4 regions of the Microcoleus pseudofavosus SVA1_A4 genome follow, and region 1 is predicted to be linked to each of the others. Evidence: riboswitches for the same ligand, from Rfam matches in the RefSeq annotation. Region 1 holds a riboswitch; each other region holds the start of a gene.
The links. Region 1 has a riboswitch for cobalamin ahead of QUA02_RS30695 (DUF1636 family protein). Riboswitches for the same ligand answer to the same signal wherever they lie in the genome.

Region 1 (3,122 bases):
TCATCATCGTGTTCGTGTTCCTCCTCAGTGTCGTGGTGACTCGGGCGAGACTCCAAATCATCCTCAACCGCCGCATTAAATCCCAATACCACATCTGGGTTAATTTCGCCACCTTTGCAGGGAACAATTTTCACACTCGGACGCAACTCTTGCTGCAACCAGCTTTGGACTTTCTGGTGAGTTTCCGCATCCACGCGATCGACCTTCGTTAAAAGTACCATATCGGCACAGGCTAACTGGTCTTCAAACAATTCCTCGATCGGAGTTTCGTGATCTAAACTAGAATCAGCCTGCCGCTGTGCCATCAAAGCATCGATATCGCCCACAAAAGTACCGCTAGCAACCGCTTCGCAATCGACAACAGCAACCACACCATCTACCGTCGCACCGGTGCGAATTTCCGGCCAGCGAAAAGCTTGAATCAAAGGTTTAGGAAGTGCGAGGCCAGAAGTCTCAATTAAGATACAATCAATTTGTTCTCTACGCTTCAACAATTCCTGCATAGTCGGCAAGAATTCCTCTTGAACAGTGCAGCAAAGACAACCATTTGTTAGTTCTACAATATTGTTGCTGACATTTTCTTCTTCGTCGCAAACTTGGCAATCGCGCAGCAGTTCTCCGTCGATACCAATTTCCCCAAATTCGTTAACCAGAACAGCAATGCGGCGGCCTTGATTGTTTTGCAATAAGTGGCGAATTAAGGTAGTTTTGCCGCTGCCGAGAAAGCCGGTAATGACTGTAACAGGAATTTTGTGCATTGATAATTTTGTGCTTATTTGGTGGTGGGATATCTCGTTCCCAGGCCCAGCCTGGGAATGCCGATCTAGAGGCTCTGCCTCGCTGAAATAAAGGAGCGCTTTTAATACGAGGCATAGCCTCTGCGTATGCGTTACCAGGCCGATATCGTAGGTGACAACTTAATACTGAAACCTACAATAAAAGTCGCTTTTAGGCGAAGTCTAGATCCCCCTAAATCCCCCTTAAGAAGGGGGACTTTGAGAATATTTCTTGTCCCCCCCTTATTAAGGGGGGTTAGGGGGGATCTAGATTTCAATAAAAACAATAGAGACGATCGGTTTGACGTTAAGTTGTCACCACTGGGCAAAGCCTGGAAGGAAAAAGCTTAATTTCCCAGCGGTGGAATCTTTGCTAAAATGCCTTTTTTCAGAGCTTGAGGACGCTCAGACCAAGGCAACAAACCGTCCGATTTAGCATAGTATTGACCCGCGCATTCGAGTACAGCTTCCGCACTTTGCGGTTCATTTGCAGGCAAATCGCCAAACAGATAAGTGTACTTCCCAACAGCAGCAAAAGACACCGCACAAGAGTGACTGCAAGCACTCATGCACTCAACTTCCCGAATGTCAAACTCATCGCAAAATTCCCAATCTTTAGCGAGTTGCGACAAGTCTTCCATAAATTGTTGACCGCCGCTTTTGCCTTCGCGCTTGCCGTTTTTCCAAACACTAGCGCAAGCAGTGCAAACAAACAGACTGTGCTTGGTGGTGCGTACAGCCGTGTTAATTCCATCCATCATCCGTACCTCGCAGATGCGTTCAAAAGTGAGTTAGATATCGGCGGGCATTCTGACTTGAGAAACCACAAGGGTTTCATTACAGTTGCGGGACAGCGCCGGACTTGCACCGAACTTTCCCCGTTTCCTCTAACGGCTGCTCCCCGCTAGAACCGATCGCGAAATCACATCATACCGCACTTGCCGCCTTTTTTCAAAAAAGTTATGTTGGTAAGAGCGATCCATCCCAAAAAAAATAACTCTTTGTGGAACAGGCATCTTGCCTGTTGCTGACAGGATCAAAACCCATCAAAAAAAAATAACTCTTTGTGGAACAGGCATCTTGCCTGTTGCTGACAGGATAGAAACCCATCAAAAAAAAATAACTCTTTGTGTAACAGGCATCTTGCCTGTTAATGACGGGCTAGAAGCCCCTCCCACAAGAACATTACTACAAACTATATGAACGCCTTCCCCGATTTTTCCACTGACGGCTATCAGATTGAAAAAGAACTCGGACACAACAGTCTCGGCGGCCGAGTTACATACTTAGCGAAAAATACGAATACTCAAAAATTAGTTGTAATTAAGCAATTTCAATTTGCTCAATTAGGTGCTAGCTGGGCAGAATACGAAGCTTACGAACAAGAAATTAAAGTTTTGCAAAAGTTGGATTTCCCAGGCATTCCCCGCTATCTCGATTCTTTTCAAACTGACAGCGGTTTCTGCATGGTGCAGGAATACAAAAATGCCGAATCTGCTGTCGCCCGGACTTTTTCGCCGCCGGATATCAAGCAAATTGCGATCGCCACTTTAGAAATTATAGCTTACCTGCAATCCCAAAAACCGCCCGTAATCCACCGCGACATCAAACCAGAAAACTTGTTAATAGATGAGGAACTCAATGTTTATTTAGTAGACTTCGGTTTTGCTCGGCTAGGAGGTGGAAATATCGCGGCTAGCAGCGTCGTCAAAGGCACGATGGGATTCATGCCACCGGAACAAATGTTCAACCGAGAATTAACCAAAGGCTCGGATCTTTACGGCTTGGGGATAACGCTGATTTGTTTGTTAACTGGGACAAAATCTGCGGATGTCGGTAATTTAATTGATGCTAATTATGGCATTCATTTTCGGCATTTAGTACCGCCGTTGCAGCAAGGTTGGATGAATTGGCTGGAAAGGATGGTAGCGCCGAGATTGCAAGACAGATATCCATCGGCGGCTGATGCTTTAGCTTCACTAGAATCTTTGGATGTTAGGCGTTTACCTAAAGTGAGAATTGAGCGCGATCGCATTCAATTCACAGCTACTGAATATGGAGAAATCTTAACACAAACTATTGCAATTAGCAACCCAATTCCCCACACAATGCTTTGTGGCAGGTGGGAAGTCGCGCCGCATCCGAACGATCCGCCCCACACGCCCTACGACCACTCTTGGATCTCCTTTGAACCGCAGGCATTTGAAAGCAATGATATCGAGTGCAAAATCGCAGTCGATACGAGCAAATTGCTGGCAATTCAAACTTACAACCGCCAAATCATCTTGCGCGCAAATTCTGAACCCGAAACTCATACAATAGAATTGCAAGTCACAACAGCATCCC
Region 2 (3,122 bases), on a different contig from region 1:
TAAATGGGATCGAAAAATCAAAAATAAAGGCAATGCTATTTTATCCGGTTTAGCTGCGTAGCAGCTTATTCACACATTCCTGGACGCAGAAACCGGGTTTTTTCCATAAAATCCTCCGTTGAGCGCGATCGGGCTCGGCTGAAAAACCCGGTTTCTGAGCGTCTAGAGTCTGTCAGTCTGGTGCTCTTGATTGCCATCAGGTCAGATGATCGGGATCTATCCCCAACTCCCGCAATCGCTGAGCTAGTCGATCGGAACGTTCAGCTAGTCGATCGGCGCGCTGGGATTCCTGTTGGGCGCGCTGCGATTCCTGTTGGGCGCGCTGGGATTCCTGTTGGGCGCGCTGCGATTCCTGTTGGGCGCGCTGCGCTGATTCTTTCACCTGTTCTTCAGGTGTCAGATAACGTTTTCCCTCGGCATCGTACCAATACAACCACTCCCTTGCTACCCCAGAATAATTTCCCCTTTCACAACCAATTCCTAAACCAATCTCTGGCATCCAAACTGGATTTCCTGACTGTAACTCGTACTTTCCATTGACTAACTTGTGTACTTCCAAATGAGGTTTACGACGGCGGCGGGAAGAATAAATGACGTAATAAAGTACGCCTAAAGCTTGATAAGTCTCTAATTTTGTGCTGTATTCCTTGCGATAAGTTGGGGAAACAACTTCTAGCACGAACAGCGGCATGACATTTTCATCCCACACCACGTAACTGGGGCGCAATTCTTCGTCGTAAAATCGTTCTACTCCTAAACTTAAGAAAGCATCTGGGACAATGGGCGGTTCGTCAGGGTGATGGTAAATACCCATATCTATCCCAAAAAACCAGTCCATGCGTTCTGCCCAAAGTATGAGCAATATTGCTTTTAGCAACCCTGGTATTAGTTCTTGCAGTTCGTTATCCACAGGCGTTTCATCCGAGTCTGGTAGTTCATCGGCGGAGGGCAAGTTCCTCGGCAAGTTGTACTGTAACATTGCGGCTTTCCTCAAAACTTACTAAGATTATAACCTTGATTTGTTTGGTTATATTTTTGTGTTTTGTTAAGATTTTAATGAACCGCGAAGACGCGAAGGACGCGAAGGAAGAAAAGGAATAGAAGGAAGAAGATAGGTAATCTTGACTTACTTACTTAATCTGAAATAATTTTTGTAAAATATCCGCTGAGACTTACGCGATCGACTATACTAAGGCTAACAATTCGGTTCTAATGGGGAGCAGCCATTAGAGGAAACGGGGAAAGTTCGGTGCAAGTCCGGCGCTGTCCCGCAACTGTAATGAAGGTGATGTCGCTTTCTGAGTCAGGATGCCCGCCGATGTGTTGGTTTATATTGTCTCATCTGCGAGGTTCAGCGTGAAGGCCGGAAATCGGAAATTGGTCAGCTTGGGATTGATGGCTGGCTTGAGTTGTTATATTGTCCTGGGCTCGGCAACGCCCGCCGCAGCTATGCACATTTCGGAAGGTTTTTTGCCGGTGCAATGGGCTGCGTTTTGGTGGATGGTGGCGTTGCCTTTTTTTGCCTTTGGGTTGCGATCGATTACTCGCATTACAAAAGAACACCCGGAACTTAAACTATTGCTTGCTTTGGCGGGTGCGTTTACTTTTGTGCTTTCTGCTTTAAAAATTCCCTCGGTAACGGGCAGTTGTTCTCACCCGACGGGTACGGGTTTGGGTGCGATTTTGTTCGGCCCTTCGGTGATGGCTGTACTCGGCGCTTTAGTTCTGCTGTTTCAAACGTTACTGTTAGCGCATGGTGGCTTGACAACGCTGGGAGCGAATATGTTTTCGATGGCGATTGTCGGCCCGTTTGCTGCGTATTTTATCTATCATTTGCTGTTGCGAACTGGTAGCCAGCGGGCGGCAATTTTTTGTGCGGCAGCTTTGGCAGATTTACTGACTTATGTGACGACTTCGATTCAATTAGCGTTAGCTTTTCCCGCAGCAAGCGGCGGCTTTATGGCTTCGTTTCTCAAGTTTGCTGGTATCTTTGCTATCACTCAAGTACCCCTGGCTATTAGTGAGGGATTGCTGACTGTATTAGTCTGGAATTGGCTGCATTCTTACGGGAAGCCGGAGTTAGAAACTTTGAAATTATTGAGACAGGAGTCATAAGCCGTGAATCAAAAACCTACAAAAAATCACCAATCTACTTCGCGGCAAAATTGGCTGTTGGCTGGCGCTGTGATTGTTCTGGCCGCGTTTCCTCTCGTTTTTGTGCGGGGTGAATATGGCGGTGCCGATGACCAAGCTAAGAAAGCAATTACGGAAATTCAACCGGGTTATAAACCTTGGTTCAATCACTTGTTTGAGCCGGCTAGCGGAGAAATTTCAAGTCTATTGTTTGCGTCTCAAGCGGCGATGGGGGCTGGCGTAGTTGGGTACGTCATTGGGTTGTATAAAGGCCGAGCGCAATCTCGGCAGCAGTCCGATCGTAAATCGTCGGAATGAACCATCAGATTGATAGTCTGGCTTATACAAATCGCTTGCGCGGGTTGCCGCCAGCTCACAAGTTATCATTTGCGATCGCCCTTTTAATTCTGTCTCTAGTTTCTGGGGCGATCGTCCAATTGTCGATCGCCCTTTGGTTAGCAGTCTGGATCGTCATCTATGCGGGCATTCCGGGGAAACTGTATTTGCGGTTGCTGTCGCTACCGTTGATGTTTTTGCTGACGAGTTTGCCTGCTTTGGCTATCGGTGCGGTTGCGGGCGATCGTATCCAGGAAATTCAGTGGGATATTTGGCAAGGTTGGGGGATTAGCACCGGCACTTTTTATCTGTATGTGAGCCGCACTGGGGTATATCAAGTGAGCTTGCTATTTGCCCGCGCCTTCGCATCGACAAGCTGTATGTATTTCATCCTCTTGACGGTTCCCTTTACAGAAGTCTTGCAAATTCTCAGACAATTACGCTGTCCAGAGTTAGTCACAGAACTGCTATTACTAATGTATCGGTTTATTTTTAGCTTATTGGCGATCGCCGATGAACTTTGGATTGCACAAAACTCGCGCTGCGGCTATCGCACTTGGAAGCTGGGAATGCACAGTTTAAGCATTTTAATCGGGCAATTGCTTCAGCGAACTTTGGAAAACTACCGTCAAGTATCGCTGAGTTTAGCGTCG
Region 3 (3,122 bases), on a different contig from region 1:
TCGTTGTGGTGGGAAAAATGGGCAGAGAAATCTGTTTTGACAGCCGCAAACCGTAGGATAATTCCCGTAGAAAGTCATTTGTCGTAATGCTTTTCATTCGCGACTGCACGGCAGGATTGGCTGGACTAAATTGCTCGAATTTTGTCCAGGCATCGGTAATCTTGGCGCGCTCGCTCTCAGTTTCTTCTCCTGCTAAACTGCGTGCCAAAAACTTTACCGCTTGCAGTTTTTGTTCTGCAAAACTAAACACATTGCGGAGAGGTTCTGGCAACTTTGTTTCCCGTTTGGCATCGTAGGGAACAAACTGCAATGATGCCGACGGCTGAATGACGATATTAGGCGTAATTCTCTGAATGTCTTGCAGCACTGCAGCAATTGTTCTGGACGGATTTGCCAGATGTTGCGGGCATCCACAATGCCAACGCCCAGATGCTTATCTGGGGGAAATCCATATTGCTTGAGTAAATCTAAATTGCGTCCGCGAGTGAAGTCTAAACTAATCGCGGTAACAGGCAATGCCATCACCCAAGAATAAGCTTCACCCAAGTCATCAAAGTAAGTGACAAGATGCAGCGGTAAATCGACTTTAGCAAAGGCTTGATAAGCAGTTTGATAGTGTGTTTTGAAGTTGTTTGCATCTCCCAGAACTAAGGCAGGTTCATGTATCTGCACTTCGGCAACCCCAAGGGCTTTTAATTGCGTCAAGAGTTCGATGTAGCGCGGCAGCAATTGCGCTAGAGAATCGTCCATTGCGCCATCTAACCGACTCAACCGCAGTAGGGTACAGGGGCCAAGAACGATCGGCACTGCCCGCTCCCCTAACGTCGCTTTTGCCCGCTGCACCGTCTCCAGAAAATCGCTGAAATCTGCTGGTTGCAGTTGGGTTGGAATTTCAGGCACGAGGTAGTGATAGTTGCTATCAAACCATTTGGTCATCTCTAGGGCCGGAATTCCTTCTTTGCCCCGTGCCATTGCAAAGTATCGATCGAGTCCTGATAACCCCTGAAAGCGTTTGGGAATTAGACCTAAACGAATTGTCCAGTCAAGCACACAATCGTAGAGTGTGGTATCGCCTGCACCGATGCGATCGATGCCTGTCTGTAGCTGTGTTTTCCAGTTTTCTATTTCTACAGTTTGAACAGTAGACAGTAAAGTATCTGCCTCTAATTTGCCACTCCAAAAACCTTCCAAAGCTTTCTTAATTTCACGGTTTTTACCAATGCGGGGATATCCAAGAGTTGCCGTTAAAATTGACATAATTGCTCCTAAGTTGGGGTTGTCAATTGATTCATCAGTCCATAGAAACTCTGTCGGAAACCAAGAGGTATCCGATGCCGAATTTCCGACAGCAATGCCATTAGATTGCAGGGCGCATCAAAGGCAAAACCATCTGAATTTCCAACAAAGCTATAAAAAAGCTGTTAGAAATTACAGCAGGCAAATGCCCAGCAAGATTCCTTGCATCTGAAACTAGATAATGCTGTTCATGCTAGTTTTTCAAACTTGCTATCTCGCCCTAGAAACCAATTCCAGCACAGGTTTCTCACAGGTTAAGGGGGATAATCGCCGATCGCGCAGCGTCTCTGAAAGAGAATCGAATTGAAAACAAAATGCTGAATACATCCGTACCTCGCAGATGGGTTAAATGAAACGATACAATCGGCGGGCATCCTGACTAAGAAACGATTGTACGCTTCATCACAGTTGCGGGACAGCGCCGGGTTCGCACCGGACTTTCCCCGTTTCCTCTAGTGGGTGATCTCCACCAGAACCGATTACTTCTGACAATACCACATTTCCGAAAATTTGCAACCCCCTCAGACAAATAGGGCGATCGCCTTGTGAACAAGCCTTTCAATTAAAAATCATTTAATGTCAACTAAAAGACTCATCCAAAATGCTGACTAACACAACATCAGGATTTTTATTGGTTCGATTAGGACCCTTAACCAAATCAAACCAGGAGATAAAATATCCTATGATTAAAATCCTTTTTTTGCTCCATAATGCACTGTTTTAAATTGGACGCGATCGCTGTCAGGATTATATAGACTAACGGTAAATCACAATCTACCTCTTTAATGAACCGCGAAGAAGATACAGCCTATTAAAAAAGGCGATGTTATTAAAATAGAACCGGGAGTTAAACACCAGGCAATCGAAGGTGAGACTCCTTTGGAAATTCTTGTGATTGAATTCCCTCCTGCCATAGGTGACTGTTATATAGTAAAGGAATAGCTCAAAAAAAGAGAGATCGCCCTTCGATCGGTATTTCTTTAAATTTCTATTTTCGCGATCGCCTCACAAAAATAAAGAGCGATAGCGATCGCCTGAGCGATCGCTCGTTGTGTCCGAGAACTGTTTAAGGAGTTGCGCGCGCGAGCAACAGATGAAGATTAACGATCTCGCCACCGCATAAACAATGACCCGCAGGATTAGTGGGCCTGCGAGTCATTAATTTAATAGTAAAATTGCTACAGTGAAGAGAAGGTAATGTCATTGCTGACAATGCGTAACGCCTAAATCTGACAATTGCATTTAACCAAATCGTCCGCTAATGTACTCTTCGGTTTCTTTAGTTTGGGGAGAACGGAAAATTTGTTCAGTGGTGCCAAACTCCACTAATTTGCCCCGTCGTTTGCCTTTATCGTCCGTTTCTGTATTGAAAAATGCCGTCGCATCTGCGATTCTTGACGCTTGCTGCATATTGTGAGTCACCGTAATAATTGTGTATCGTTCCTTAAGTTCTAAGCACAATTCTTCGACCTGTCGGGTAGAAATGGGGTCGAGAGCAGAGCAAGGTTCATCCATCAACAAGACATCGGGCTTCATGGCGATCGCGCGGGCAATACAGAGCCGTTGTTGTTGTCCCCCGGATAACGCCGTTCCTTTCTCTTGCAGTTTATCCTTGACCTCATTCCAGATAGCTGCTTGTCTGAGGGAAGATTCCACTAATTCATCCAGATTTCCTTGATAACCGTTGGTTCTGGGGGCATAGGCAATATTTTCATAAATGCTCTTGGGAAAAGGATTCGGTCTTTGAAACACCATTCCCACCTGTCGCCGCAATTTGACGGAATTCACTTGCGGGTCATAAATATTGCGATCGCGGTAAATGAGTT
Region 4 (3,122 bases), on a different contig from region 1:
TGCGCCTGTTTCCTTTGCTACCTGAAGCTGTGCCTCATTGCTGACTGTACTCTCACAGAATACAGCCGGAATTTGGTTTGCCTTCACCGTATTAATCACCCGTTCAACTTGTCTTGGTGTGGCTTGCTGTTCGGCATTGACCGACCAAATGTAAACTTCCTTTAAGCCGTAATCGCGGGCAATGTAGGAAAAGGCACCTTCACAACTTACTATGTAGCGTTTGTCCGGGGGAATGGCAGAGATAGCTTGTTTGAGTTTTGCATCGATCGCCCTAATTTGCTCGCTGTATTTTGCCGCATTCGCGTCATAGCTTGAAGCATTAGCCGGATCTAGATTTCCTAGGGATTTGCGAATGTTTTCAACGTAAATTAAAGCATTTTGCGGCGACATCCAAGCATGAGGATTCGGCTTACCTTGATAGGCATCTTCCGCAATATCGATCGGTTGAACTCCTTCACTTAGGGTAATGTGAGAAACTTTGGGGAGGCTGTTGTAAAATCGGGTTGCCCAGCGCTCCAAGCTCAAGCCGTTTTCCAAAATGCGATCGGCACGTTGCCCGCGTTCCAAGTCGCTGGGCGTAACTTCATAGCCGTGAATTTCCGCACCCGGTTTGGTAATAGATTCGACGATCGCCCGATCGCCCGCAACGTTCTGAGCCATGTCTGCCAGCACCGTGAACGTGGTGAGAATGACTTTTTTGTCTTGGGGGGTCGAATTCCCGGCGATCGGGCTAGAAGTTCCGTTTTGCTCGGTTTGAGGCCCCGTTGTCTGAGCGCTGCACCCGCCGATCCAAACTCCCAGCAACAGCGCCAATCCAACCATTTGATACCTTTTACGGCAGAGCACCTGATGATTCATTGCTGCTTTTCATAATTTTTTCATTTTTTTAAATTTTACCACAGGATTATGAAAGAGGGGTGGCAACGGGCGATCGGGCAGAATAGACATCTGGTGACAAGCCAGTCTTTGGACAGGCAGGATGCCTATCCCACTTTTGAATATGATAAACTTAAGCAGATCGCTCTTTCATACTTTTCGCTACCGCAGGCAATTCTTGTAGGGAATGGAAAAGAAATAAAATAGGTTTTAGAAAATGAAATAATATGAAGTCTTGATACTAAATCCGGTTCTATTAATTCCCGATCTTCTCCCAAAATGCTACTTGCTCGTACCGCCGCTCCAATTCCCCTTGTAACTGACGAAAATGGTGCTGTCCGCATCAGCAAAACTCGCGTCACCTTTGAGTAAACTAAAGAGACAATTGAGTGAAAAGCAAGTCAAGAGCCGGCTTTCTGCCTACCCCATAAGAATTGTTGCAGATGTCGGATCGGTTTTTTGTCAAATATCCCAAATAGTGGTAATATTCCCGTATATCGATCGGCTCTGATGAAAAACACACATCAGACGCAAGGGGGAAAGTTCGGTGAAAATCCGGCGCTGTCCCGCAACTGTAATGAGATAATTGCATCTCTGAGTCAGGATGCCCGCCGATTTGTTTACCTGTTGTTTTTCATCTGCGAGGTATGGATGATGGTGAGTTCAATATTTTTACAAATAATCTGCTGTTGTGCTCCGTTTCCCGATCGACAATAACGAAATTTTAGGCAGCGGGAAACTAAAAAAAATGCGAATCGAAGATAGTGTTTGGCAGGGTAGTTTTGGCTACTGGCAAAACTTGTTTATTCACCAAAATATTTTGCCGATCGGACATACTGCTTGGAATGGCTTTTTGCATCGAGGACGAGGCTTGGTTGCTTGCAAAATAAATACTCCCATTAACGGTTCTATCAATTGGAGTGTAGATACTATAAAGTACGATCTGCAATTTATTTCCCAATTGTACGCAACTGCTTATTTGCAACAACTAGAAGTAGAGGAAAATACTGTTTCAAATCTGCTCCAAATCATTGCTAGCTACGAACCCAAGGAAGCAATTATATTTTTGTCGATCGCCAACGGTCAGATTGATATCAATTTGTTGCAAAACTTGGCAATTTCTCCTGTTGAGTGCTATGAACAGGTATGCAAGCGCTGGGAAGAATTTCAACTCTGCCCGAAATCCTAAAACTTACTAAATTTTCCGAATGTCGAAGCCAAAATCAATCGAAATTTCCAAGGTAACTCGCTACCAAAATGCAGCGCTTAATTACTATTTGGGGTTGACAGATTCGCCCTACCTTCACTACGGCTATTGGGAAACCCTACCTGTGCCCGCTGATGAACTAACACTCGCGCGATTGCGCAGCGCTCAGCAAGCTTATACTGTAAAACTGTTGGATGCGATCCCCAAAGGCACTCATACGATACTGGATGTGGGCTGCGGGATTGGCGGAAATGCGGCTTATTTGCTCGATCGAGGTTTTGCAGTGGAAGGGCTCGCACCCGATCCGTTCCAACAACAGCGCTTTCTCAAGTGTACGGGCGATCGGGCAATCTTCCACCTCACGAGGTTTGAAGACTTCAAAGCAACGCATTTCTACGATCTTATTCTCTTTAGCGAAAGTAGCCAGTATATGTCGGCTGTTGATATTGCTTCTGGTGCCGCCAAAATCATCAATCCTGGCGGCTACGTGCTGCTTGCCGATATGCTGCGTTCTGATGCTCACTATACAGAGGGAATGTTCTCTAATTGTCATGTTGTTACTGAACTTCATGCAGCATTAAAGCAGGCTGGATTCACTTTAGTCAAAACTGAGGATATTTCCGCTCATATTGTACCGACAATCGATTTGTATGTCGATACTTTCCGCAGGTATGGACTGAATACGATGATCTATGTTGCAGATTTAATTGCGATCGCAGTTCCCCCCGTCCACACATTCCTGCGCTGGATATTTCGTCGCTGGTTCAAGAAGCTGGTGGTTGAAGGATTGGAGGCAAGTCAACTTTTTGAGCAACATCTTTGTTATGAAATTCAACTTTGGCAGTTGTCAAAAACCGATGAAAACTGACACAAATACAATGGAAATTGGTAATCGGTAATCGGTAATTGGAGGCAGAGCCTCCGGGTATTTATTCCCAGGCAGAGCCTGGGAACAAGGCTATAAAAAATAAAAAATAACGAATATGTCTGAATGGATTCTCGAATTCGATCGCACTTCCTACTCATATCCCTGCGGTTC

Region 2: it holds a riboswitch for cobalamin, as region 1 does, so the genes downstream of both, QUA02_RS27895 (energy-coupling factor ABC transporter permease) here and QUA02_RS30695 (DUF1636 family protein) in region 1, are expected to answer to the same signal.
Region 3: it holds a riboswitch for cobalamin, as region 1 does, so the genes downstream of both, metE (5-methyltetrahydropteroyltriglutamate--homocysteine S-methyltransferase) here and QUA02_RS30695 (DUF1636 family protein) in region 1, are expected to answer to the same signal.
Region 4: it holds a riboswitch for cobalamin, as region 1 does, so the genes downstream of both, QUA02_RS27935 (hypothetical protein) here and QUA02_RS30695 (DUF1636 family protein) in region 1, are expected to answer to the same signal.

What each region holds. Positions count from the first base shown of each region.
Region 1 is NZ_JAUBPE010000111.1:4,847-7,968, reverse strand. Features, by position in the region: gene cobW (cobalamin biosynthesis protein CobW) at 1-758, opposite strand, end outside; gene QUA02_RS30695 (DUF1636 family protein) at 1,124-1,537, opposite strand; cobalamin riboswitch at 1,560-1,706, opposite strand; gene QUA02_RS30690 (serine/threonine protein kinase) at 1,976-3,122, shown strand, end outside.
Region 2 is NZ_JAUBPE010000086.1:8-3,129, forward strand. Features, by position in the region: gene QUA02_RS27890 (Uma2 family endonuclease) at 197-979, opposite strand; cobalamin riboswitch at 1,188-1,334, shown strand; gene QUA02_RS27895 (energy-coupling factor ABC transporter permease) at 1,396-2,115, shown strand; gene QUA02_RS27900 (energy-coupling factor ABC transporter substrate-binding protein) at 2,119-2,451, shown strand; gene cbiQ (cobalt ECF transporter T component CbiQ) at 2,448-3,122, shown strand, end outside.
Region 3 is NZ_JAUBPE010000003.1:192,954-196,075, forward strand. Features, by position in the region: partial or broken gene metE (5-methyltetrahydropteroyltriglutamate--homocysteine S-methyltransferase) at 1-1,257, opposite strand, end outside; cobalamin riboswitch at 1,645-1,791, opposite strand; gene pstB (phosphate ABC transporter ATP-binding protein PstB) at 2,539-3,122, opposite strand, start outside.
Region 4 is NZ_JAUBPE010000086.1:7,720-10,841, forward strand. Features, by position in the region: gene QUA02_RS27930 (metal ABC transporter substrate-binding protein) at 1-858, opposite strand, end outside; cobalamin riboswitch at 1,362-1,506, shown strand; gene QUA02_RS27935 (hypothetical protein) at 1,625-2,065, shown strand; gene QUA02_RS27940 (SAM-dependent methyltransferase) at 2,085-2,951, shown strand; gene QUA02_RS27945 (energy-coupling factor ABC transporter ATP-binding protein) at 3,067-3,122, shown strand, end outside.